Desulfovibrio desulfuricans: one gene and its partners. The main gene of each other region encodes a partner of the protein of the gene in region 2 in a complex. Links are inferred from orthologs where the notes say so. Each region holds a gene or a part of one and is shown on either strand. Other genes may lie near its edges. The genes, in order: NE637_RS01065, pnp and rny.

The links.
Region 1: pnp (region 2) and NE637_RS01065 share a complex: the UniProt entries of both Bacillus subtilis proteins name them as parts of the possible RNA degradosome complex. The link is inferred for Desulfovibrio desulfuricans from one-to-one orthologs.
Region 3: pnp (region 2) and rny share a complex: the UniProt entries of both Bacillus subtilis proteins name them as parts of the possible RNA degradosome complex. The link is inferred for Desulfovibrio desulfuricans from one-to-one orthologs.

The regions. Positions count from the first base shown.
Region 1 is NZ_JANFYZ010000001.1:269,802-280,273, forward strand. The notes cover bases 7,535-10,472. They hold NE637_RS01065 (ATP-dependent 6-phosphofructokinase), read right to left. Parts: upstream 9,687-10,472; coding sequence 8,382-9,686; downstream 7,535-8,381. Other genes in these bases: NE637_RS01060 (UvrD-helicase domain-containing protein), read right to left, coding at 7,535-8,373; NE637_RS01070 (HD domain-containing protein), read right to left, coding at 9,711-10,271; NE637_RS01075 (PSP1 domain-containing protein), read left to right, coding at 10,454-10,472. Also shown: NE637_RS01040 (PEP/pyruvate-binding domain-containing protein), read left to right, coding at 1-164; NE637_RS01045 (pyrimidine dimer DNA glycosylase/endonuclease V), read left to right, coding at 277-654; NE637_RS01050 (NAD(P)H-dependent flavin oxidoreductase), read right to left, coding at 769-1,923; NE637_RS01055 (PD-(D/E)XK nuclease family protein), read right to left, coding at 2,066-5,053; more of NE637_RS01060, read right to left, coding at 5,050-7,534. UniProt on the Bacillus subtilis protein: Catalyzes the phosphorylation of D-fructose 6-phosphate to fructose 1,6-bisphosphate by ATP, the first committing step of glycolysis.
Region 2 is NZ_JANFYZ010000004.1:88,860-99,321, reverse strand. The notes cover bases 6,341-9,268. They hold pnp (polyribonucleotide nucleotidyltransferase), read right to left. Parts: upstream 8,961-9,268; coding sequence 6,720-8,960; downstream 6,341-6,719. Other genes in these bases: rpsO (30S ribosomal protein S15), read right to left, coding at 9,131-9,268; NE637_RS06240 (hypothetical protein), read right to left, coding at 6,341-6,652. In the rest of the region: urea ABC transporter permease subunit UrtC, read right to left, coding at 1-294; urea ABC transporter permease subunit UrtB, read right to left, coding at 295-1,977; urtA (urea ABC transporter substrate-binding protein), read right to left, coding at 2,097-3,383; NE637_RS06245 (sigma-54-dependent Fis family transcriptional regulator), read right to left, coding at 3,726-5,294; more of NE637_RS06240, read right to left, coding at 5,669-6,340; more of rpsO, read right to left, coding at 9,269-9,400; tRNA pseudouridine(55) synthase TruB, read right to left, coding at 9,425-10,438. UniProt on the Bacillus subtilis protein: Involved in mRNA degradation. Catalyzes the phosphorolysis of single-stranded polyribonucleotides processively in the 3'- to 5'-direction. Necessary for competence development in Bacillus subtilis.
Region 3 is NZ_JANFYZ010000005.1:159-3,692, reverse strand. What follows is about bases 1-2,905. They hold rny (ribonuclease Y), read left to right. Parts: upstream 1-625; coding sequence 626-2,185; downstream 2,186-2,905. Other genes in these bases: NE637_RS07345 (TRIC cation channel family protein), read left to right, coding at 2,315-2,902; NE637_RS07360 (cell division protein ZapA), read left to right, coding at 1-218. UniProt on the Bacillus subtilis protein: Endoribonuclease that initiates mRNA decay. Initiates the decay of all SAM-dependent riboswitches, such as yitJ riboswitch. Involved in processing of the gapA operon mRNA, it cleaves between cggR and gapA.

The DNA of each region.
Region 1 (10,472 bases), on a different replicon or contig from region 2:
ACCGCGCCGAATTGCAGAGCTTCCGCTCCACCTTCCACAAGCCTGTGATCTACGCCACCTGGAACTGGGACGAAACGGTTGAGGATGCCCTGCATCACTCCGGCTTCCAGAACTTCGAGGAGCAGGCCAAGGCTCTGGAATACTCCCGCACGGTCAACGACTAGCGCAAGCCGGTCAACCGACTGATACACCAAGGCCCGGATCTCAGGATTCGGGCCTTTTCGTATACAGAGCGGGTTAGCTGCAAAAAACTTTTTCTGCTTACAGGAGACGCGTATGCGCATGTGGATGTTGCCCCCGGAAGGCATGTGCCGCAAACATTTGCTGGGCGAACATGTGGAACTGCATATGCTCCTTGGCAGCATGCGGCGCGGCAAAAATATGGATGGCTTTCTTTCCGGCGGATTGGTTGACCCGCAGCTTGTCTTTGCCCGGCATGAGGAACTTGTGGCAGAGATGATCCGGCGTAGATTCAAACACACATCGCCCATTGATGCGAGTGAATGTGCTTCTTTGGCTGCCCGTTATGCAGGCCGCACCTTCATCAACATTGCCGCCAATGCTGCTGAATTGCAGCGCAGGTGCCCAGACTGCGCCCACTTGATGTTAGCGAAAAACACCACAGCGCAATCAGGCACCACAAATGCAAACTGATGCCCATGCGACAATAACATGCGCAACATCGATACGATATTTGACTATCGCGCACAAAAAAAGCCGGGCCTGGAAATCCAGACCCGGCTTTGCATGTTCAGGCAGGGTAGAGCGTTAGCTCTTGATGCTGAAGTTGAGCTTGCTCTGCATGTTCTGCACGCTCTTGCTCAATGTGCTCATGGCATCGTCAAATTCCTTTTGCAGGCTGTCCATGAGTTCATGCACCGAGATAATCTTGTTCACACGGGCCACATTGGCGCCGCAAAAGGCAAAGCCGCGTTCAAGATTGCCCTTCATGGCGTTAATGAGCGCCTGGGCGATGCAGTAGGGCGTTTTTTCCTGTTCGCAGGTGTGTACGCAGTGGAACACGCATTTGAAAGGCTTTTTCTTGCCTTCGCGCGATGCCGTGATGAATTCATTGCCAAGAGCGCGGCCAGGCATGCCCACCGGGCTTTTAATAATGGTGATGTCTTCATCGCGCGCAGAAAGGTAGCTCTGCTTGAAGCGGTCATCGGCATCGCATTCGTGGGTAGCCACAAAGCGGGTGCCCATCTGCACGCCGGAAGCGCCAAGATCGAGGAACTTCATGATGTCTGCGCCGGAGTACACCCCGCCGGCGGCGATAACAGGCACCGCGCGACCGCACTTGTCTTCCATGGCCTTGGCGGCCTCAACCACCTGCGGCACCAGAACTTCAAGCGAATGGTTGGGATCCTGCAATTCTTCGGCCTTGAAACCGAGGTGGCCGCCAGCCTTGGGGCCTTCAACCACAAAGGCGTCAGGCGTGTAACCAAAACGCGAGGCCCATTTTTTGGCGATTACCGTGGCCGCTCGGGCCGAAGAAACAATGGGAACCAGCTTGGTTTTGAATTCTTCCTTCTTTTCTTCGCACACCTGCAAGAGGTGATGCGGCATGTCGAGGGGAAGGCCAGCGCCGGAAAAGATGATGTCCACCTTGTTTTCAACGGCGGTGCGCACCATCTGGCTGAACGTGGTAAGCGCCACCATCAGGTTGACGCCGATAATACCGTTGCTGAGTTCACGTGCTTTCAATATTTCATTGCGCAGGGCGCGCAGATTGGCTGTAAGAGGATCCTTGGCCACATCGGGTTCTTTCATGCCGATCATGGCCCCGGCGATGACGCCGATACCACCCTGATTGGCAACAGCCGACGCAAGCCCGGCAAGCGAAATACCCACGCCCATGCCACCCTGAACTACAGGGATTTTAGCCGTGAGATCACCTATCTTGAGTGCGGGGAAAGACATTGCAAGACCTCCGTCCTGTCCGTAAGCAGCATGCCACTTTGCATCGTTTCGATTACAAACGACATGCCTATGTTTGCCGGGAAGCATAGCTGGTAATTTCACAAGACGCAACAATCATCTTTAATATATGTATTCCGGCCCGTTATCCTGCGCATAGTGACGCATAGGGGCACCAGTCGCAATGGCGGTCCGGACGCGCCGTAAAGGACGGCGCATGGCGCATGTGCAGCAATACAAGAGAAAGCGCCGCGTGGCAGTATCCAATGGCCTCCGCCAGGTCTTCATCCACCAGCCCTCCAAAAAGAGGATACTCCCTGCCAGCGTTGCGCAGCTCAACCAAGGCTGCATCGCCGACCGGGCCAAGGCCGCTGCCCACAGCCATGCTCACATAGCAGGGCAGTTGCAGGCTGGGCAGCCGGGGCCGCAACTCTTCAAACAGGGCATCCATATCTTCAAGCATCTGGGCGTCAGGCTCGTACCCCCCGCCAGTTTGCGTCTGGCGCAGGGCCGCAAAAAGGCTTTCAATACGCCTGAAATAAAGAATGTCGCCCCACAGGCTTCCATCATGTAATTTAAGGCTGCCGGTCTTGTAGTCAAGGATGTGCAGCAGGTCATCCCGCCGGTCAATGCGATCCATTATGCCCGTAAAGGAATATTCGCCGCCTGCCAGTGACAGCGTGGCCTTGAGTTCTTCCTCCAGCGCCACAATGATTGTGCTGTCGGGCTGATTATCCAGAAATCGTTGCAAGCGTACAGGGGCGGCTTCTTCCAGCATGAGGCAACTGTCCGGCGGCAAAATGCGGCGCAGGTCGGCCTTTTCAAGCTCCTCATGAAACCGCGCCAGCATGGTCTCGCGGCTGATATCACCCCGGCGCACCTCTTTATTGAGATACGGTTCGTACAGCGCGTGCAGCGTATCGTGAATGCAGGTGCCCACGGCTGCGGGGTCGTCCCCTTCGTTGACCTCCTGCGGCGGTTGCAGCCTGCAGAGGTATTGCCAGGCAAAGCGCAGTGGGCACTGCTGGTAAACATCCAGCCTTGTGGGCGAAAGCGGTTTTTGGAGCAGGGCCAGCATGGCCTCGTGCAAGGCCTCTGTGCGGGGCAGGCTTTTGGGCGCGGCAGGGGTGCTGCGCACCACGCAACGGGCCATGCCCAACGGCCCCTGACCGGGCACAAGCAGCTCGCCACGGCGTTGTTCTTCTTCCCACAGCAGTTGCTCAACAAAGCGGCTGCGGCTTTTTTTGCCGTCAAAGAGCGCAGAGCGGCTGATCCCCTCCTGCCAGAAAAAGCGCACCTCCTGCGCTCCGGCGCAGAGCCGGTACAACGTGTGGGCTGTCGCCCGTTCGCGCCTGCGGGCATCGGGCAGGCCAAGCACCTGCCGCAATGAATCGGGCAGCAGAGGATCCTGCGCAGGGTTGCCGGGCAGTTTGTCGTCCGTGGCATCCACAATAAGCACCCTGTCAAAGTGCAGCAGGCGCGTTTCAAGCATGCCGAGCACCTGCAAGCCCGTGAGCGGCTCCGCCTCAAAAGGCACGCGCTCCTGCTGCAGCACTTCGCGCACTATGCCGTGCAACACGCTGGTGGGAAAGGGCGTCTGCGCAAGACAATTTTGCCGCAACACAGGGGCCGCATGGCGGGCAAGCCGGTACATGGCCTCCGCATCCAGCGGAAAATGCCGCCACATGTCGCCGCCGTTGCGCAGCAGAAAATCGCAGATATTTTGCAGGCACAGGGCCATGCCCTCGGTGGTGTCCACCTGCCCTGGCTGGCGCACCAGCACATTGAGCGTGGCTTCAAAAAGCTCAAAAAGCGCAGGATGCATGCCCGGGGCGCACTCCCGCGCAACCTCGTCCATATTCACAAACCGCGCTCCGCCGCGGATCATGCCCTCAATGCGGCGCAAGACCTCGCGCAAATAAAGGGGCGTCGCGCTGCCATCATCCACGCGTAGCAGGTTCAGATAGGGGTGCCGCAGGCACTGGAGCAGGTTGCGCCAGTAGTAGCGGCCATCTTCCGTCCTGTTTTCCTGCAATTGCAGCAGGGCCTCAAGCAGTCGGTTAAGGGGCGAACGCTCCAGCGGGTAGCCCATGGAGACGTTGACGTCCTTGTTGGGCAGATGGTGCAGCACAGGCATGAGCAGGGCGCTGTCCGTGAGCACGACCGCCGTGGAAAGCCCGTCAGGAGCGGCTAAATCATTGTTGCTGCCGTTGCCGCTGCCCGGTGCCGCCAGTTCTTCATGCAATGCTTTAAGCTGTGAATGACAGTCGTACCCGGCAAAAAACGATATGCGCGGTTTGTGCGCGGCCTCGGCCTCCGTGGGCTCCACGGCAAGGCGAGCCGTGGCCTTCCAGCGGCGCAGCCACGCGGCCTGAGCCTCGCACGCCCAGTGCGGCGCGGCGCCAAGAGCCAGCGCCGGATCTGCATGCAGGCAAATCTGCCCGCCAGCCTGCCACAGCCTGCGCAGCAGGGCTTCTTCACTGCCGGTGAGCAGCGAAAATCCGGCCATCACAACGGGGCGGTCATCTGCGGGCGTAAAAAAGCGGGGCAGGGCAAGGCCGTCTTCGCTGACGGTAAAGGCGTCCAGTCCCGGCGTCGTCCAGCGGCGGGCCTCCAGCGCGACCACATAGGCCTTGCCTATGCGCCCAAGAGCGCCCAGCAGGGCAGCCGCAGGGCCGGAAACCTCCTGCTCCACATGGCTGAGATCCACAGCAGCCACGCGCTGCCCCAGCATTTCTTCCAGCAGGTTTGAGAGCCGCAAGCCCCAGGGCAGAAAGTGCGCCATGTCCATGCGGGCAAAACGTGCGGCAAGGCCTTCGTCATCCTGCGCGAGACCCATAACGCATTCGTGCAGCAGGGCGACCCTGTCCAGCACGTTGGCCGTGTGGAGAGGGTCAGCGCTGGTTTGCGACCGCCAGGCCGAGATCACATCCGCCAGAGTCATGACCTTGGGCAGCAATCCCTGATAGCCTTCTTCCGCATAGAGCTTGGTAAGGTAACGCCAGGGCCGGTTGTGGGGCACGATCAGCAGGGTTGCGCCCGCCCGCCCCTTGCCGATGCTGGTCAGAAAGGCTTTGAGATCGGGCAGAAAGGGCCGCTGCCAGGGAAAAACAAGAATCGGCGATGCGCTCATGCCTGAGCCTCCGTGGCGGGCAAAAGATCGCTGCAACGCTCGGCAAGGGCCGAAACGCCGTGCGCTTCCACAAGCTGAAACCGCCGTAAATCAAGGTACACCAGCAGGCCGCGCGCACTGCCGGGGGCGCAGTCGTTCCCGGCTTCCAGACAGGCAAGGTAGGTCTGTAGCTGCGCTACATGGTCGGCTTCGGGCTGACCGCTTTTATAATCAAGCACCAGCGGCCCCCATGGCTCATGCACAAGCAAATCCATGCGCAGCAAGTGCCCTTCGGCATCCATGAGCGAATGTTCGGGCCAGCCCGTTTGCAGCCAGCGGGCAGCCTGCGGTTGCGACGCGAACCATTGCAGCGCCGCAGCGGCATTTTCCCGCAATGCGGCCTCGTCCGGCACAGGCAGCGAAAAATGCCCAAGGCCGAAGTTCAGCGCAGCCTGCGCGTCCGCCTGCGGATTGCCCGTTATGTGCAGATGCTCAAGGCACAGGTGCAGAAAGCTGCCCCTGTCTTCTGCGCGAAAGCTGAACCCTGCCAGTGGATTACGAAAAATCTTGAGGCGCGGCAGCCACTGCATGGGCCGCCATGCGGGGTCTGCAAAGCCAGCGGAATCCCCAGCATCCGGGGCCATTGCATTGCCCTGCGCGGTATCCGCAGAAGCAGCGGCTTCCTCGCCTTCCAGGCTTTCCGCAGCCTCTGCCTTGCTGCCCCAGGGGGCTGCGGCAGAAGCCTTCGCGGCTTTAGCAGCCGGGGCGGCATCGTGCGTGGCTGGCTCCTCGCCCACGGTGTAGGGGGCTGTGAACCCGGCCTCTTCCATAAGCATGTCCAGCACATCACTGGTAGAGCCGCGCCCGCCCACGGTGCTTGTGCGCAGCACATAGAGCGCATCGCGTGCGCGTGTAAAGGCCACGTAAAGCAGGTGGACGTTTTCACGGCACTGGCGGGCAAGCTCCTGATGATAGGGCGCGCCTAGATGCTTTCTGTTGCCCACGGCAAGGCGCAGGCCTTCGCGCTCGACCATCACGGTTTCATTGCCCATACGGGCGCGCAGGTCTGTCCACGGCACAATAACCACCGGGGCTTCCAAGCCCTTGGATTTGTGGATGGTCATAACGCGCACGGCATCCATGTTTTCGGGCATGGGCACCTTTTCTTCGCCGCTTTTGGCGCGCCAGTGCTCCAGAAATGTGGGCAGGGTGGCAAGGCCCTTTTCTTCCGCGCTGTGCAGCACTTCCATGAAGCGCCGCAAAAAGGTCTCCGCCTCGGGGTAGCGCCGCTCCACATCCAGCCGGGCAAACCATTCAAGCGTCATGTCATAGGGCGTCATGAGGCCTGACTGACTGTGGAACGGGGCAAGCAGCCTCTGCCAGATTTCTGGCCAGCGCTTTTTGAACCGCTGGAACAGCGGCCCGCCTCTGGATGCCGCGCACCAGCCCGCAATGTCTTCCTGCGCAAGGGCCGCAGCTTCTGGATGCTCCCGAAAGATGCTACCGCACACAAGGCTCATAAAGGCTATGTCGTCCTCAGGATTATCAAGAAAGGAGAGCAGGGCCACGGCCTGCACCACCAGCGGATGCGCGGCAAGCCGCAGGCTGTTTTCTGTAATCACGGGGATATTTTCGCGAATCAGCCTGTCTGCCACAAGGGTGGCCTTGCCGTTGCTGCGTACAAGGATGAGCACATCGGCCCAGGTATGGTGCGGCTCAACATCCTCATGCAACAGGGTGCAGAGGCGTTCAAGCACATCTTCGCCCAGAGCCTCGGCATCCACGGAAAGGATGGTTTCCACGCGCACAAGGCCGCCCTCGCGGGCGTTTTCAGGGCATTGCTGCTCCGTGCCCGCAAAGGCGCGCACAAGGCCCTGAGCGGCCTGCCCGCAGATTTCCGGCGGGGTGCCCGTGGGTAAAAGGGCGGCCATGACCTTTGCGGCCATGTCCGGCTGCCCCAGGGGGCCGAAAATGCCGTTGTTGTGCTGCACTATTTCGCGGCGGCTGCGCCAGTTGTAGGGCAGATTGTCGCGCTGGCCATCGGGTGCGAGGGCTGTGAGTCCCGCATCGTCAAACACGCCATCAAAAAGCTCCGGCTCGCCCCCACGCCAGCCGTAAATGGACTGCTTGACGTCCCCCACCCAGGTGAGGGAGCCGCCGCGCGAGAGCGCTTCTTCCACAAGGGGGCGCAGGGCGTACCACTGCTCGCGGCTGGTATCCTGAAATTCATCCACCAGAAAGTGCGTGAGGCGCGAGCCCATGCGGCACAGGGCTTCGGGCACGCCGTTGTCGCTTTCAAGCACCTGCCGCGCCATGTGCGGAATCAGCAGGCCAGGCAGGCTGCCTTCCTGCCGCTGGTTTTGCACAAAGGCCTGCACAAGGGTGCGCGCCAGCAGGAGCACGGGGGCAAGCCCCACAGCCTGACGCAGCAGTGGAGCGGTATCCACCAGAACCCCGGCGGCGCGGGCAAAGGCCTCGTAGGCTTTTTGCACTTCGTCGCTGACAACGGGCTTTTTCAAAAACAGGTCAGAGGCGCTGGCCTTGCTCAGGTATGCCGAAGTCTTGCACTGCCCGGCGGCAATGGCCTCCACAGCCGCGAGGGCGTTTTTGCTGAAACTGAGTCCGCTTGCAGCCGCAGCAGACAGAAAGATATTGGCATGGGTAACTGCCAAGCTTTCCACTTCGCTCAGCCGCTTGTGCAGGGTTTCTGTGGGCGAAATATCCTCAAAGCGCCCGAGCAGCACGTCATCCAGCAGGCCGCGCAACTGGTTGAGCAGTTTTTCGCCCGCAAGAAAGCCCGTGCTGTTCTCCCGCCAGGCCATGGCCCGATAAACCTCGCGCAGCAGGGATCGCATGGTTTCATCGCCCTGCCATGCGCGTTCAAGCAGTACATCAAGGTAGGGGGTGAGCACTTCTTCGGTGGCAAAGACAGGCTGAAAATCCGGATGCAGATCAAGTTCCAGCGCTGCCGCGCGCACAATGAGGTGCAGCAGGCTGTCGATGGTGCGGATGTTCAGCGCGCCCATATCGCGCATGATCACATCCACCCAGCGGGAGGCCTGCTCGGGCGAAAGCGCAAGCCCGCCCAGGGGCTGCCCGAGGGCCGCGCTCTTGAGTTGCCGGATGACGCGGTCGCGCATTTCGGTTGCAGCGGCATTGGTAAAGGTGATGGCGAGGATGTCGCCCCAGCCGCAGCGGCCGCCCGGCAAAAGCACGCAGGCCGAGGAAGCGGACGCGCTCGCAGGCGGCCCGCTCTGCACCAGCCTTTGCAGAAAACAATGCGTCAATTCATAGGTCTTGCCGGAACCGGCAGAGGCCTTGACCTGTCTGAGATGCTTCATGCTGCCGGTTACGCCGGGGGCAGCATGCCGTGCAGCATGCCCTGACCGGTGGATTCAAGCACAGCCCGCCACAGGTCTGAATAGATGTTGAGCTTGCGGCGCTTGCGGGTCACAAGCTCCAGCGGCAGATGGACGTAACGGTCCTGAATCTTGCCCACCACCATGTCTGTGCGCCCGGCCATGGCGGCATGCACGGCGTACTGGCCCAAAAATCCGCAATAAACCTTGTCATTGGCGTTGGCCGGGATGGAGCGGATGATATAGCTCGGGTCAATATATTTCAGCGAATGCTCAATGCCGCGCGCGCCAAGATAGGAACTGATATTCTTGCGCAGAAGGTCGGCCACGTCGCCAAGCACGGGGTTGCCCGACACATCCTTGGCGGCGTGGTTTTCCATAAGGTGCTGACCAGCGCCCTCGGCTGCCACAATAACGGCATGCCCGCGCGAGCGCAGGCGTTCTTCCAGCGCAGGCAGAAGCCCGCCCTCGCCCTCAAGGGCAAAGGGAGCTTCCGGAATCAGCACAAAGTTCACTTCTTTGAGGGCCAGAGCCGCGCGCGCGGCGATAAAGCCGGATTCGCGCCCCATCAGCTTGACCAGCCCAATGCCGTTGGGCACGCCGCAGGCCTCGGTATGGGCGCATTCAATGGCCTCCGTGGCCTTGAAGGCGGCAGTTTCAAAGCCGAACGACTGGGGAATGAAGTTGATGTCGTTATCAATGGTTTTGGGAATGCCGATGACGGATATCTTGAGCCCGCGCGCCTGCACCTCGCTGCTGATGGCAAGGGCGGCCTTCATGGTGCCGTCGCCGCCAATGACAAAGAGAGCGTTGACGTTGCTGCGTTCAAGGGTATCCACAATTTCCTCGGCAGACTGCGGCCCGCGTGAGGAACCAAGCATGGTGCCGCCAAAACGGTGAATGTCCGCCACGCTTGAAGGCGTAAGCTCAAAGGGGGCATGACCGTACTTGGGAATAAAACCCTCAAGCCCGTAGGCGATGCCCAGAATGGAGGGCACGTTGTAGGCGTGGAAGGCCTCCATCACAATGGCGCGGATGACATCGTTGATGCCGGGGCAAAGCCCGCCGCAGGTCACGATGGCGCACTTGGCTCGGGTGGTGTCGAAGTAGAGTTTTTTGCGCGGGCCAGCGGCCTCGAGGCAGACGCTGAAGGGCGCGTTCACTTCTTCCGACAGTTCTTCATCCACAACAATCTGCACGGTCTTGTTGTCTGCCCAGGTGCGGTAGGGCAGCACAGAATCAAGCTTGCAGGGGCCAAGCGTGCGGATTTCCGTTTGCAGCGAACATTCTTGCATGGTGCAGCCTCGGCTGTTTTGGAGCTATTTGCTTAAACCAAGTTCCGCCGCATGGGCGCGCATGGCTTCGATGGACAGAGCCAGAAAAGCATCAAGCTCAAGCCCGGCCTCGGCGCACTGGCGGATGTTGTCGCGGCACACGCTGGCCGCAAAGGCTTTATCCTTCATCTTTTTCTTTATGCTTTTAACTTCCATGCCTTCCATGCCCGTGGGGCGCATGAGCGCAGCGGCAGAGATAAGCCCGGTGACGGTTTCGCCGCAGCGCAGGGCGTAATCAAAGCGCGAGGCAGGGCCAGCCGCGCCGTTCATTTCCGCATTATGGGCGCGAATGGCAGTGAGGGCTTCGTCCGGCAACTGGCCAGTCAGCATCTCTGCGGTGTCCAGCCCGTGCCGGCTGGCGTTTTCCGCCGTGGCGGGGTAGTCGAGGTCGTGCAAAAGGCCAGTGAGGCCCCAGAGGTCTTCATTTTCGCCAAAATGTTGGGCAAGAGCGCGCATTATGGCCTCGGAGGCCAGGGCATGCTGCAACAGTGAAGGCGGCGTTTTTTGCTCGGCCAGCAGAGCGAGGGCCGATTGACGTTCTATCATGGCAAGTACTCCCTTATGTTTAAAAATGTAAATCAGGCAACCCGGCTTTGCAAGCCGCGCGAGGTGAATGGCCGATGCGCAGCCGTGGCTCGACCCGCAGCCCAGTTGACAGCACGGCATTAATGACGGAAAAGAACCTTTTCGGAATACATATTCCACTACCTTTGCCGAAGCGACAATTTATGCCTATATACGGTCTCC
Region 2 (10,462 bases):
TATCTGCCGCATGAGGTACATGCCAAAGCCGTAGCCCCCAAGGGCGAAAAACGCGCCGTGCCCAAGGCTGAGCACGCCCATGAAACCCCAGACCAGATCAACGGAAAGTGCCAGCAATGAATATGTCAGGTATTTGCCCAGCAGGGTGACCATGTAGCCCGGCACATGCAGGGCGCTGCCTGCAGGCAGCAGGCTGCCTGCAACCACAGCCAGCGACAGCAGGGCGGTGATAGCCAGAAAGTTGCGGGTAGGCGCGTTGAGCAGCCTTTCGCGTTCAAAGATATCGGTCGCCATTTACGCCTCCACCGCGCGGCCCTTTTGCGGAAACAAGCCGCGCGGGCGCTTCTGGATGAACAGGATAAGGCAGACCAGAATGATGATCTTGGAGAGCATGGCGCCGCTGGCAGGCTCCAGAAACTTGTTGGCAATGCCCAGGGCCAGCCCGCCCGTCAGCGTGCCCCAGAGGTTGCCCACGCCGCCAAACACCACGACCATGAAGGAATCCACAATGTAGGTCTGGCCCAGATTGGGGCCAACGTTGGAAACCTGGCTCAAGGCCACGCCAGCCATGCCAGCCACGCCGGAGCCAAGGCCGAATGTCAGCGCGTCCACGCGCGAGGCGCGTACGCCCATGCAGCGGGCAATGGCCCTGTTTTGCGATACGGCGCGCACTTCAAGCCCCAGCCGGGTGCGGTGCATGGCCACATGGATGAGGGCGAATACGCCAAGGCAGAACAGGATGATGTACACACGGTTGCAGGTCAGGCTGAAATGCTGGGTTATCTGCCACACGCCGCTCATGAATTCCGGGTTCTGCACGGCGCGGTTGAGGGGCGAAAACATGGTACGCACGGCCTGTTGCAGCACAAGGCTGATGCCGAATGTCGCCAGCAGGGTTTCCAGCGGACGGCCGTAGAGAAAGCGGATAACAGTCTTTTCAAGCAGCACGCCTGTGCCGCCGCTCACCAGAAAGGCGGCGGGCACGGCCAGAATGAGCGCAAGACCAGGCTGGCCCGGCAAGAGCTGCTGCATGCCCCAGGCCGTATAGGCCCCAAGCATGATCAGTTCGCCGTGAGCCATGTTGATAACGCCCATGACGCCAAAGGTGATGGCAAGGCCAATGGCGGCTAGTACAAGAATGGATCCCAGACTCGTTCCAAAAAAGAGCATTTCAAAAAACTGCGCCCACTGGGCGGAAACGCGCTGGGAATAGAGGGCATCGTCCGCCGCCTTGGCCACAGCCGCGTCGGATGATGCGGCAAGGGTGCGCAGGGCGCTGAGGGCTGCCGGGCTGCCGTTGCTGTTCAGGGCCTTGACGGCGGCAAGCTGGTCTGAGCGCACGGCGGCAGGATCAGCCGCCACGTACAGGGCAAGAGCTGCGTTGAGGTTGCCGCGCACGGCTTCGTCCTTTTCTCCTGTCAGCAGTTTGTTCAGCGCCTCTGCCTTGAGGGGCGGGGTGGCGCTGTCCATGAGGGCTGCCGAAGCCTGACGGCGCTTGGCCGTGTCTGTGGAGGTAAGGGCCTGAGCGTTGAGGATATCCGTAATGCGCTGGCGCTGGCGGTTGCTTGTGCCCACCTTGCGCAGGGCATCGGCGCTCTGCGCCGCGCCAAGTTCGCCCTTGGCGTCAAGGGGCCGCGCCTGACCTGCATCATCGCTCACAAAGAGCGCTCCTGCGGCGGCATCGGCCAGCAGGGTATTGCGCAGCAGGGCTTCCAGCAGTTTTTCGCGCAGTGGCGCGGCAAGGCTGCTGTCATCCTTTTCCAGCGCGGCAATGGCCGCATCCCTGTCCGCTACCTTGGGGCTCACCAGAGCCTTGAGCAGATCGGCTGGAAGATTGGATGGCGAAGTTTGCACCGGGGACGCGGAAGGAGTCGAAACCGCGCCCCCGGCATTCCCGTCCGGTTCCGGTCCGGACGCCAGCACTGCGGGAGGCAGGCTGAAAATTATGAGGCAGCAGAGCAAGAGCGCCGTGCGCATGGGAATATCCTTTAGTCTGGTCTGCCGGGTCTGCGCTGGTGCTGGCCCTGGCCGACGTGCCGTGGGGGGATTGCGGGGGCCGCTGGGGCCCCCGCAGCAGATTCATACGGTTGCGCGGGCTACTTGGAAGCGCCGCCGCATTTCTTGGTCTTGGTGTTGTAGTTGCCGCAGTTGATGGGGTCGGTCCAGTCGCCGATCAGATCCTTGGATTCGGGCAGGTAGTGCGACCACGCTTCGCCGGGAACCACGGAGGGCGTTTCCCAGACCACCTGGAACTGTCCGTCGGCCTGGATTTCGCCAATCAGCACGGGCTTGGTGATGTGGTGGTTGGGCAGAACCTTGGCCACGCCGCCGGTGAGGTTGGGGGTTTCAAGGCCCACAATGGCCTTCAGAACCTTGTTCACATCGGTGCTCTGGGCCTTTTCAACAGCCTTCACCCACAGGTTGAAGCCGATGTAGTGGGCTTCCATGGGGTCGTTGGTCACGCGCTTGGGATTTTTGGTGAAGTCGTGCCACTTTTTGATGAAGGCCTTGTTGGCGGGATTGTCCACGCTCATGAAGTAGTTCCAGGCGGCCAGATGACCCACCAGAGGCTTGGTGTCTATGCCGGAAAGTTCTTCTTCACCCACGGAGAAAGCCATGACGGGAATGTCGGCGGCGGTGATGCCCTGGTTGGCAAGTTCCTTGTAGAAAGGCACGTTGGCATCGCCGTTGAGGGTGGAAACCACGGCGGTCTTTTTGCCCGCGTTACCGAACTTTTTGATTTCAGCAACGATGGACTGCCAGTCGGAATGACCGAACGGCGTGTAGTTGATAAGGATATCTTCCTTTTTCACGCCCTTGGAGATCAGGTAGGCTTCGATGATCTTGTTGGCGGTGCGGGGGAACACGTAGTCCGTACCGGCCAGCACCCAGCGCTTCACGCCGAGGTCGTTCATCAGGTAGTCCACAGCGGGAATGGCCTGCTGGTTCGGGGCCGCGCCGGTGTAGATGACGTTGCGCGAGGATTCTTCGCCTTCGTACTGCACGGGGTAGAAGAGGAGGCCGTTGAGTTCTTCAAACACGGGCAACACGGACTTGCGCGAAACCGAGGTCCAACAGCCGAAAACAGCGGCGACCTTGTCCTTGCTCAGCAGCTCGCGGGCCTTTTCTGCAAAGAGGGGCCAGTTGGAGGCAGGGTCCACCACCACGGGTTCCAGTTTTTTGCCCAGCAGGCCGCCTTTTTTGTTCTGCTCTTCAATGAGCATGAGCATGACGTCTTTCAGCGTTGTTTCGCTGATGGCCATGGTGCCGGAGAGCGAATGCAGAATGCCCACCTTGATGGTGTCTTCCGCGGCCTTTGCGTTCAGCGAACCGCACAGGGTGACGAGCATGAGAGCCAACGCCGCCAACGTTTTCTTGAACATGTGGAGCCTCCTTGGAACTGTCTGTATGTCTGTACGTGACGCGGCGCACCCCCATGGTTGCCGCGCTGCTTGCTACAGCACATAGGTAAGCAAGAGGCGTTCCAAGACGATATTTTTTGTAATAATTTGTATTTGTTTGATAAATTTTTATGTAGTGCTCTAAAATTAAAACATTTTTGTAAAATTATGGGATTTTAAAACAATTTTGTATGCATTCAGAGTGGTGCTGCATGCCCTGCCACAGTTCTGAGCGCCAGCGCAAAAAAACACACCCGGCCCGGCAGATTACAAGTCTGCCGGGCCGGGTGTGAAGTGCTGTATGCCGTGCATCGGTTTGAGGCGTTATGCTGGGGTGGAAGGAGCAAAACGGCGGTGATCTATGCCGTATTTTTTCATCTTGTAATAGATGATGCGGTAGGTGATGCCCAGATCGCGCGCGGCCTGATGGATATTGCCACGGGCATTTTTGAGGGCATCCACAATAAATTCCTGCTCCACCCGGGCGATGGTTTCATTAAAGCCAAGGCCGCCGCCCGTTGGGCCGGTGCTGCTGCTCTCCGCGCTTTGCAGGGTGCTGGGCAGGTGGTGGGCGCGCAGTACGGCATCCTCGCAGATGAGCACGGCGCGTTCCATGACGTTTTTCAGCTCACGCACGTTGCCGGGCCAGTGGTATTGCAGCAAAAGGTCGATGGCAGGCGTGGAAATGCGCCGTACCGGGCGGTCGTATTCCTTGCTGAACATGCGCAAAAAATGCTCCGTGAGGGGCAAAATGTCCTCCGGCCTTTCGCGCAGCGGCGGAATGAACACGGGAAAGACATTGATGCGGTAGTACAGATCCTCGCGGAATAGCCCCTGCTCCACCAGTTCTTCCAGCGGGCGGTTGGTTGCGCAGACAAGGCGCACGTCCACCTTGTAGCGGCGTTCATCGCCAAGAGGCTGGATTTCGCCTTCCTGAAGCGCGCGCAGCACCTTTGCCTGTGCGGTGGTGGAGAGGTCGCCGATTTCGTCCAGAAACAGCGTGCCCTTGTCTGCCTGGCGGAAAAGGCCGGCACGGTTTTGCACCGCGCCTGTGAACGCGCCCTTGCGCCAGCCAAAAAGCTCGCCTTCAATGAGTTCCGAGGGCAGGGCGGCGCAGTTGAGCATGACCAGCGGCTGCGTGCGCCGAGGGCTTGCTGTGTGCAGGGCCTGGGCCATCAGTTCTTTGCCCACGCCCGACTCCCCGCGCAACAGCACGGTTGCGCGGCTGGCCCCGGCTTGGGTAAGGCGGCGCAGCACGTGCCGCAAGCTCTTGGAGGTGGCAATGACCGAGGCTGGCGTGCCGCTGACAAGCGGTTCATCGGGCAGCATGCAGAAATGCTGGCGCGCCATTTCCTCCTGCAAACGCGCCACCTGTCGGCCCACAAGAGTGGCTACTGTTTCGAGAAAGCGGCAGCGCAGATCCAGTTCAGATTCTGGCGCAGTGGGGGTATCGGCGCTCAGTGTGCCGATAACTTCCGTCTGGTCGGCATTTTCAACGCGCACCGGCACGCTGATGAATGCAAGCCGCGCCATTTCTTCCTGGCTGCGGCCAAAAAGGCGGTTCTGAAAGTCTGGCCGACCCTGCATGCATGAAACAATAATGGGCCTGCCCTCGGCAAAAACCTGACCAGTGATGCCTGATCCCGGCTCATAGGCGGCCTCGGGCGCGTCCGCAGGGCCGTAGGAAAGCGAGAGCTTGAGCTCGCCGCTTTCAGGATCCTGAACCACAATGTGGGGCCTGTCGAAGTGCATGTCTTCTGCAAGAGCCGCCAGCAGCTCCCGCAGAGAATCGTGAAAGGAATGGCCCGGCGATAGGGCGGCCAACACCCGGTTAAGGGTGTCGAGGCACTGCCCTGTGCCCATGAAGGGCGCGGCGAAATGGGCTTCTTGCATATGTCCCCTGCTCAATGCGGCGTGAGTACGGCGCTGTTTTCCGAAGTTGCCGAACATTGTCCATAGCTGCGTTACGCCTTGGTGGCGGGCATCTGCTCACGCAGTAACCTGAGCAATCTCAACCAAAATTGCTGCAATACGGAACGGCACATCAGGCATCGCGGCACATGGTGCGCGCTGATGCAGACTGAGGGGGGAAGATGCGGATCTTGTCTGACCTGTTGTCGGCTTGCAGATGGTGCAATCCCAGGTCGTTGTGCCCCCTGTGGGGCTGATTGCTCTGAAACGGGCCGCTTCATAGCTGGCGGCAGGGCGGCTCCGCCACAGACTCAGAGTGTTGAAGGGCCGCGCCGATGGCGCGGCCCTTCAAAAGATTATTGCTGCGGTCCCTGGTCAATGTCAATGATACGGCCTTGCAGCCATACATAGGCATCGATTTCGTGTCCCGCTTCAGGTTCGTACTCGCCCAGAACCATCTTGGAGGCGTAAACAGCCAGACGCATGGGCTGTCTGTCCTCAAAGGGAAAGCTGAGGTAGAGCAGCTTTACGGGCATTTTTTCAAGCTGGCAGTCTTTCACTTCTTCAATGGTGGCGCGCATCTGGTATTCGCAGAAGTTGCGGCCTGGCATGATGAGGTGACGATTGCTGACGCTCACCTTGAGAGGCGGCACGTCCAGGCGGGTTTTGCCGGGGTTTTCGGCAAGCCATGCCTCGGCATAGGCCTCGTAACGCACGCCCTGGGTGATGGTGATTTCGTCCAGCAGGGCCTTGCGCAGGCCAAGAGCGAGGCCAGCCAGCAAAAATGTGTGCATGACGCCGGGGGTGAGGTCGTCCTTGTCGCGTCCATACAGCGGGTCATAAAACCACATGGGGTTTTTGCCCTCAAGCATGGTCACGGCCACATTGGCCTCAACGCCGGTCTGCCAGGGGTGCACGTTGTCAACCGTGAGGTCGTTGGGCAGCCCTTCAAGCAGGGGGGTGGCGGTAACAGGGGTAAGCTTTTCCCCTTCCTCGCCAGCCACAAGCACGGCAGCCCTGACAGGCTGATCCTGCGGCCATGCCAGCAGGATGTGATCCTTGCCGTCGCGTTTCCACTGCCAGGAGGGGCGGGTGCCGCCGTCGTGCATGACGGTGGTGGCAATCTGGCCCATGATGGCGGCGGGGTTTTGCCCTGTCAGCACCGCCCAGGCATCGCCCAGGGTTTCTGTGTGCCCACGGTTGGCGGCAGCCAGCTTGGCTTCCAGCTCTTCGGCAGTAGGAGCCTGATCGGCAAGAGGATTGCCTTCACTGTCAACGCGAACCCATTCTTCGGCTTCGGTTTCGGCAGCCTGAATTTTGTTTTCAGCTTTTTTGGCCATGAAATATTCCTTTCATCGCGCGGTCAGGGCGCAGGCCGGAGAGTATCCGGCCTGCGCGCAATACATTTTAACGTCTGTCGCCACGGTCGCGGCGGTCACGCCCGCCACGGTCACCACGGCCATTTCTGTCGCCGCGGTCGCCCCTGTCGGAACGGGGAGGACGGGCGGTTTCTTCGGGATTCCAGGGATGGCCCTGCTCTTCAAGCAGCACGGCCTTGCGGCTGGCGCGGATGCGGTCGCCGTTGATTTCAATGACCTTGACCATCATGTCTTCGCCAAGGCGAGCCACGTCGCCGGGCTGTTCCACGCGGTTAACGTCAAGCTGCGACACGTGCACAAGGGCTTCCACATTGGGCAGCACTTCCACGATGGCGCCGATTTCCATGATTTTGCGCACCTTGGCAAGATAGTTCTTGCCGAGATCGGGGCGCTGGTCATAGTAAGAAACCATTTCGCGGGCTTTTTCCAGGGCTTCGGCCGTGGGGGCGAAGATGGACACGCGGCCCGAATCTTCAATATCCACAGACGCGCCCGTAGCCGCGGTGATGGCCTTGATGTTCTTGCCGCCGGGGCCAATGATGAGGCGGATGATGTCCGGGTTCACGAACACTTCGGCATGCTGGGGGGCAAAGCGCGAAAGTTCCTTGCGCGGTTCGCCAATGGCCTTGGCCATTTCTTCCAGAATGTGATGGCGGCCTTCGTGGGCCTGCTTCATGGCGGCGCGCATGATTTCGGTGGTGAGGCCGGTGATCTTGATGTCCATCTGCACGCCGGTCACGCCTTCTGCGGTGCCAGCGATCTTGAAGTCCATGTCGCCGAGGGCGTCTTCATCACCAAGAATATCGGTGAGCACGATGAACTTGTCGCCTTCCTTGATGAGGCCCATGGCCACACCGGCCACAGGGGCGCTGATGGGCACGCCCGCATCCATGAGAGAAAGCGAGCCGCCGCACACGGCAGCCATGGAGGAAGAGCCGTTGGATTCGAGAGTCTCGGACACAACGCGCAGGGTAAAGGGAAAATCAGCGTCAGCGGGCAGCACGGGGCGCAGGGATTTTTCCGCCAGCGCGCCGTGGCCGATTTCGCGACGCGAAACGCGCACGGGCTTGACCTCGCCCACAGAGAAGGGCGGGAAGTTGTAGTGCAGCATAAAGCGCTTGGTCACGTCGCCGGTGAGCGAATCCATACGCTGTTCATCGGTGGAGGAACCAAGGGTGGTCACAACCATGGACTTGGTTTCGCCGCGGCGGAACAGGGCGGAGCCGTGGGCGCGGGGCAGCAGGCCGGTCTGGATCTGTATGGGGCGCACGGTCTTGGTGTCGCGGCCGTCAATGCGCGTGCCTTCGTTGACAATACGGGCGCGCACCAGCTTCTTTTCCAGGTCGGAGAGCATGTCGCCCACGCTCTTGAGCGCGGCGTCGTTCTCGGCCCAGGCCGGATCGTTCTTGAGGTTCTCCATGACCTTTTCTTTCACGGCCTTGCGGGCGTCCTTGCGGGCCATCTTTTCAGGCACGCGCAGGGCTTCTTCCAGGCCTGCGGCAAGGGCCAGTTCCTTCACGCGGGCAACCAGAACCGGGTCGTCGGCGTGGGGGGTAAAGGCCATCTTGGGCTTGCCGGCCAGTTCGCGCAGCTTGAGCTGGGCTTCGACCAGAGGCTGAATCTGCTGGCGGCCCCATTCAAGAGCGTCGATGATGACTTCTTCGGGCACAAAGCGGGCTTCGCCTTCCACCATGGTGAGCGCATCGGCAGAGGCGGCAAACACGATGTTGAGGTCGCTCTGTTCCTGCTGCTCAAAGGTGGGGTTCAGCACAAACTGGCCATTGATGCGGCCAATGCGGCCACCGGCCACCGGGCCGTCAAAGGGCAGGGGCGAAAGCATGACAGCGGCGGAAGCGCCCGTAAGGGCCAGCACGTCGGAGTCGTTCACCTGATCGGCAGAGATAACGCTGGCCAGAACCTGCACGTCTTCGTTCAGGCCCTTCTTGGGGAAGAGCGGACGCAGCGGGCGGTCGATCAGGCGGGAAACCAGGGTTTCGCGCTCGGAAGGACGGCCGATTTCGCGGCGGAAGAAGCTGCCGGGGATGCGGCCAGCGGCGTACATTTTTTCGGAGTATTCAACGGTAAGGGGGAAGAAGCCCTTGTCGAATTCAAGCGTCTGCGAGCACACGGTGACGAGCACCACGGTACCGCCGCACTGAATCCACACAGAGCCGTGGGCCTGATTGGCCATACGGCCTGTTTCAAGGATAACTTCCTTGCCGCCGACCATGGCTGTAACCCTGATGGGTTCAAAAATATCTTGATACATAAAAATTCCTTTGCGTAGTGCGAAGGGGATTCCGGCAAAAGCGGGCAGATCATCGGCCTTTGGCCTCTGCCTGATTTTCCCGGACCCCCCTTCTTCGCGTTTTGTACCCTCGTGGGGGTTGATTCAAGCAACAAGGGGGAGCGCTGGCTCCCCCTTGCGCGACAGAAGTCTTACTTGCGCAGACCGAGCTTTTCGATAAGAGCGCGGTAACGCTGAACGTCTTTCTTCTTCAGATAGTTCAGAATGTTGCGACGACGGCCAACCAGCTTGAGCAGACCGGTGCGGGAGTGGAAGTCCTTCTTGTGTTCTTTGAAGTGACCGGTGAGGTCTTCAATACGGGCGGTGAGCAGTGCCACCTGAACTTCCGGGGAACCGGTGTCGCCTTCGTGTTTGGCGTGAGCATCAATAACCGTTTTCTTGTCGCTGGCATCCATTACCACAGCAGTACTCCTTGATAGTCGGGGTTAGTTCCAAAGTCCCCGCAACACGGTCCAGCATGGGCCAGCGGGCGTGGTTTCGAGCTGCGCCAGAGCCAGGGCAGTGCCCTGTTCAAGCAGCAGCGCAAAGCCTTCCGCAGGCTCGGCACCTGTCGCGCCCTGCTCGGGGGCATCCGCTTGCGCGGGTGCTTCCGGGCGGCAAGGCACGGCTATGCCGTTGCGCACACGTGCGGCTTCATCCGGCGTGAGTTCCACCTTGCGCCAGTGGGGCAGCGCTTCCGCAATGGGACGCACGCAACCGGGCAACAGGGTGGGATCAGCCGTGAAATCCGCAGGATCGTGGGCCACATCGAGGCCGAAGGGGTGACTATACTCCCGGGTCAGTTCTGTGAGCACGGCTCCACACCCTAAGCGCGTCCCCAAGCTGTGGGCCAGGGAGCGTATATAGGTGCCAGAACTGCAAGCGACCCGAAAGCTCACAAACGGAAGACTCACCGTGAGTGTTTCCGCCTGTGAAATTTTCATGCGTTTGACCTTGGCAGGGGCTTCTACGCCCTTGCGCGCCAGTTTGTAGAGCGGCTGGCCTTCGTGCTTGGCCGCTGAATAGGGCGGCACGGCCTGCTCGGCAAGCTCAAGCCACGCGGCAACTTCGCGGCGCACGTCAGCTTCGCTCACATGCTCCCACGGCGCTTCGGCCACTACCTTGCCTTCAATATCCCAGGTGTCGGTGGTCTGGCCCAGCCGCAGCGTGCCGCTGTAAACCTTGCCGCCGCCAGCCAGCAGATGCCCTGAAAGTTTGGTGGCCTGCCCCAGCAAAACAAGCAGAACCCCTGATGCCAAAGGATCAAGAGTGCCCGCATGCCCGATCTTTTTTTGCCCAAGGCGTTTGATAGCCGTGAGACAACGGGCCGAGGTGGGGCCGGAGGGCTTGCGCAGCACCAGAATGCCGTGCTGCTGGGGCAACTGGGCCGCCCCGGAGCTTTTTTCCGGCTGCCGGTCTGGGGTGCTGGGTGCGGCAGCAGCCGCTTTGGTCATACTCATACGCAAGTTGCAACCATAGCCGCA
Region 3 (3,534 bases), on a different replicon or contig from region 2:
CTGGAGCCGACATGCGGCGCGTACAGGAAGCCGTGCGGCTGGTGGAGGAACGGTTCGCAGACCAGAAGCTGAGGTTCCACGGAGGGCAGACCAAGGACATTCTGCTGACTTTTATGGCCCTTGGACTGGCGGATGATTTGCTGCAATCGCAGAAAGAGCAGGCGGACGTGCAGAATCGCGTCTCAACCTTGCTTTCAAAAATAGAGGAGTCCTCTTAGGCTCCTTTGGGCGCTTCCCTGGGACGCGCGTGATTTATGCCTCGGTGCTAACCTGACAAGAATATAAAAGGGAGCCGTCACTGTCTTTGTGTGTGCACGCCCGGCAAGACCGGGAAGCCCGGAAAGGACACACAGGCGCCCGACCTGGTTATCCAGGTTCTGTACCGCAAGCATGACACGGCGCTCCGGGGAACGCGCCTTCTTTTGACGTATCTGGCTGCCATTCTTAGTGGCCGATGCTTTTGCGCAGTTCATTCCAGACCGTTAATCGGTATCCAGCCAGGGTTTCAGCAGCCCCTTTGGGCTCATTTTGCTACGGTGTGCGGCAGTCTTGCCGCTTGCCGGTGTTCGTCGGCCCGCGCCTCTTGGCGCAGGGTCCGTATTGATAAAAGAGAGAGGCTGGATTCATGGATCCATTGTTCATTGCAGCGCTTGTAGCTGCGGCGCTGCTGGGGGTTGCGCTGGGGGTGTTTGCGCACAAGCGTTCTGCCGCAAAACGTGTGGGCGACGCCGAAGATCTGGCGAAGCGCATAGTGGCGGAAGCGCGTAAAGAGGCGCAGGCCCAGAAAAAAGAGATATTGCTTCAGGGCCAGGATGATCTGTTCAATCAAAAGCGGGAACTCGAAAACGAATTCAAGGAACGTGAGCGCGAGGTCAAGGCCCGCGAACGCAAGCTTGAAGAAATGGGCGGTCGCCTTGAGGAAAAGCTTGAAAAAGCAACCACAAGGGAGCACGAACTGCTGACTTCAGAGAAAGAACTGGCCCGCAAGGAGCGCCAGCTTTCTGAATCTGAAATGTTTTTGCAGACCCGTATTGAAGAGCAGGAGCAGCGGCTTTCTGAAATTGCTGGCCTCACTGCCGATGAGGCAAAGGTTCGGCTTTTCAGCGAAATTGAAGCCAAAACCCGGCACGAATCGGCGCGCATGATCCGCCAGATTGAAATGGAAGCGCGCGAAACTGCCGACCGCAAAGCCAAAGAAATCCTCTGTAATGTCATCCAGCGCTACGCGGGCGACTACGTCAACGAGCAGACCGTTACGGCTGTGACCCTTCCGAGTGAAGATATGAAGGGCCGCATCATCGGGCGCGAAGGCCGCAACATCCGCGCGCTTGAAGCTGCCACCGGTGTGGATCTTATTATAGATGATACGCCTGAAACCGTTATTCTTTCAGCTTACAGCCCGCTGCGCCGTCAGGTTGCCAAAATGGCGCTTGAGCGTTTGATCCAGGATGGCCGCATTCATCCTGCCCGCATCGAAGACATTGTGCAGAAGTGTGAGCAGGAACTGGACACCCAGGTGCGCGAAGTGGGCGAACAGGCCACCTTTGATGCAGGAGTTCACGGTATCCATCCGGAAATCGTCCGTTTGCTCGGGCAGTTGCGCTACCGTACCTCGTTTACCCAAAACGTGCTCCAGCACTCTCTTGAAGTTTCGGCCCTGTGCGGCATGATGGCCGCCGAGCTCGGCATGGACGTCAAAAAAGCCAAGCGGGCTGGCCTGTTGCACGACATCGGCAAGGCCGTTGACCACGAGGTGGAAGGCCCGCATGCCCTTATCGGCGCGGACCTCGCCAAAAAGTACAACGAAAGCCAGGAGATCATCCACGCCATTGCAGCCCACCATGAAGATCAGCGCCCCTCAACGGCTCTGGCAGTGCTGGTGCAGGCGGCCGACTCTATCTCCGGCGCGCGCCCCGGCGCACGTAAAGAGCTGCTTGAAAACTACGTGAAACGGCTTGAAGATCTGGAGGGCATTGCCACCAGCTTTGATGGCGTCAGCAAGGCATACGCCATTCAGGCTGGCCGCGAGATTCGCGTGATGGTCAACTCCGACATGGTTGATGACGACACCACGTATATTCTCTGTAAGGATATTGCTGAAAAGATTGAGAAAAACCTTACCTATCCCGGCCAGATCCGCGTGACGGTCATTCGTGAACGCCGGGCAGTGGGGCTGGCCAAGTAGAGCAAAAGCCTTAAACAGGTGCTCAACGCTGGCAAAGCCCGCATGTGCCTGTTTCGCGGCAATGATTTTCAGGCAAATCCTTGCTGGAGCATTTCATGAATGAAATGGTCTGGCCCCTGGGTGCAGCGTATGCAGAACCTTCCCTTTTTTGTGTTAGATCTGGCGGCCAGCTTCATGCTGGCCGCTGCCGCATCTTGCCGGGCGCGCTCTACGGGCGCGCATTTCAGCGGTGCCGCCGTTCTTGCCTGTCTGGCGGGGATGGCCGCGCCGCTCGCTCGTGATGGGCTGCTCGGCTATGGCGCCATTACCCTCAATCAGGGGGAATATTTGGCCGCAAGCGTGTGCGGCGGCATTGCCGGTATCATTATAGGGCAAAGCAGCCGGGCCTGGATGTCCTTCTTTTGGCTGGATGCGCTGGGGCTGGCGCTTGGAGCTGGCGTGGGAACCGTAAAGGGCGTGATGGCCGGGCTTGGCCCCACAGGCAGTATACTGGTTGGTATACTGGGCGGGCTTGTGGGCGGCATTGCGCGAGACCTTTGCCTTGGGGATATGGCCCGTGCGGTTGAAGAAGATATGTACGCTACGGCAGCCGCCTTTGGCGGCATGCTGGCGCTGACCATGATGCTGCTGACGAATCTGGATTCCTGGCAGAGCGCGCTGTGTGGGGCGTTGCTGGTGGTTGTTTTGCGAGGGGTCAAAAAAGTCAAAATTGTCTGAAACGTCGGCGAGTTCGGCAAATGATTGCGAAAAAACGGCACTACGGCTTGACTCTGTGGTGTCGTTTCGCTATTTTTAACTTCCGCTGAGCAAGAAAGCCATGCTTTTTGTGGTTAATTTGCAAAAAGTTGAAATAATGGTTGACTTGCGGAGTGAGGAGGAGCATAACCGCTCTTCGCGACAAGGGAAAACGGTTCACGGAAACGCAAGCGAAAAGAATTTTCGCGGAAACGAAAATAACAGTTGACTCCTGAAGCGAAGGGGAGCATAACCGCTCCTCGCGATTGAAGAAAAACAACTTGGCTTCACGGTGAAACGAAAGTTTCAGGAAATGAAAAAAAAGTGGTTGACTTCGAAAGCGAAGGGGAGCATAAACGCTCCTCGCGCCTTGAGAAAACGACTGACGGTCGCCGCGAAAAACTTTCGCGAAACGAAAAAAAAGTTGTTGACTCGAGAAACGAAAGAGGGCATAAACGTTCCTCGCGCCAAGCGGCAACGAGCCGGGCTGGCGGGCCGAAGAGGCCAAGTGGTTCATTGACAAGTGAATAGCGAGTGGGAAGAAAGTCTTTGAGATTCCGATTTCTGCGAAAGCAGGAGTCTTGTACAGATTTGAACTGGAGAGTTTGATTCTG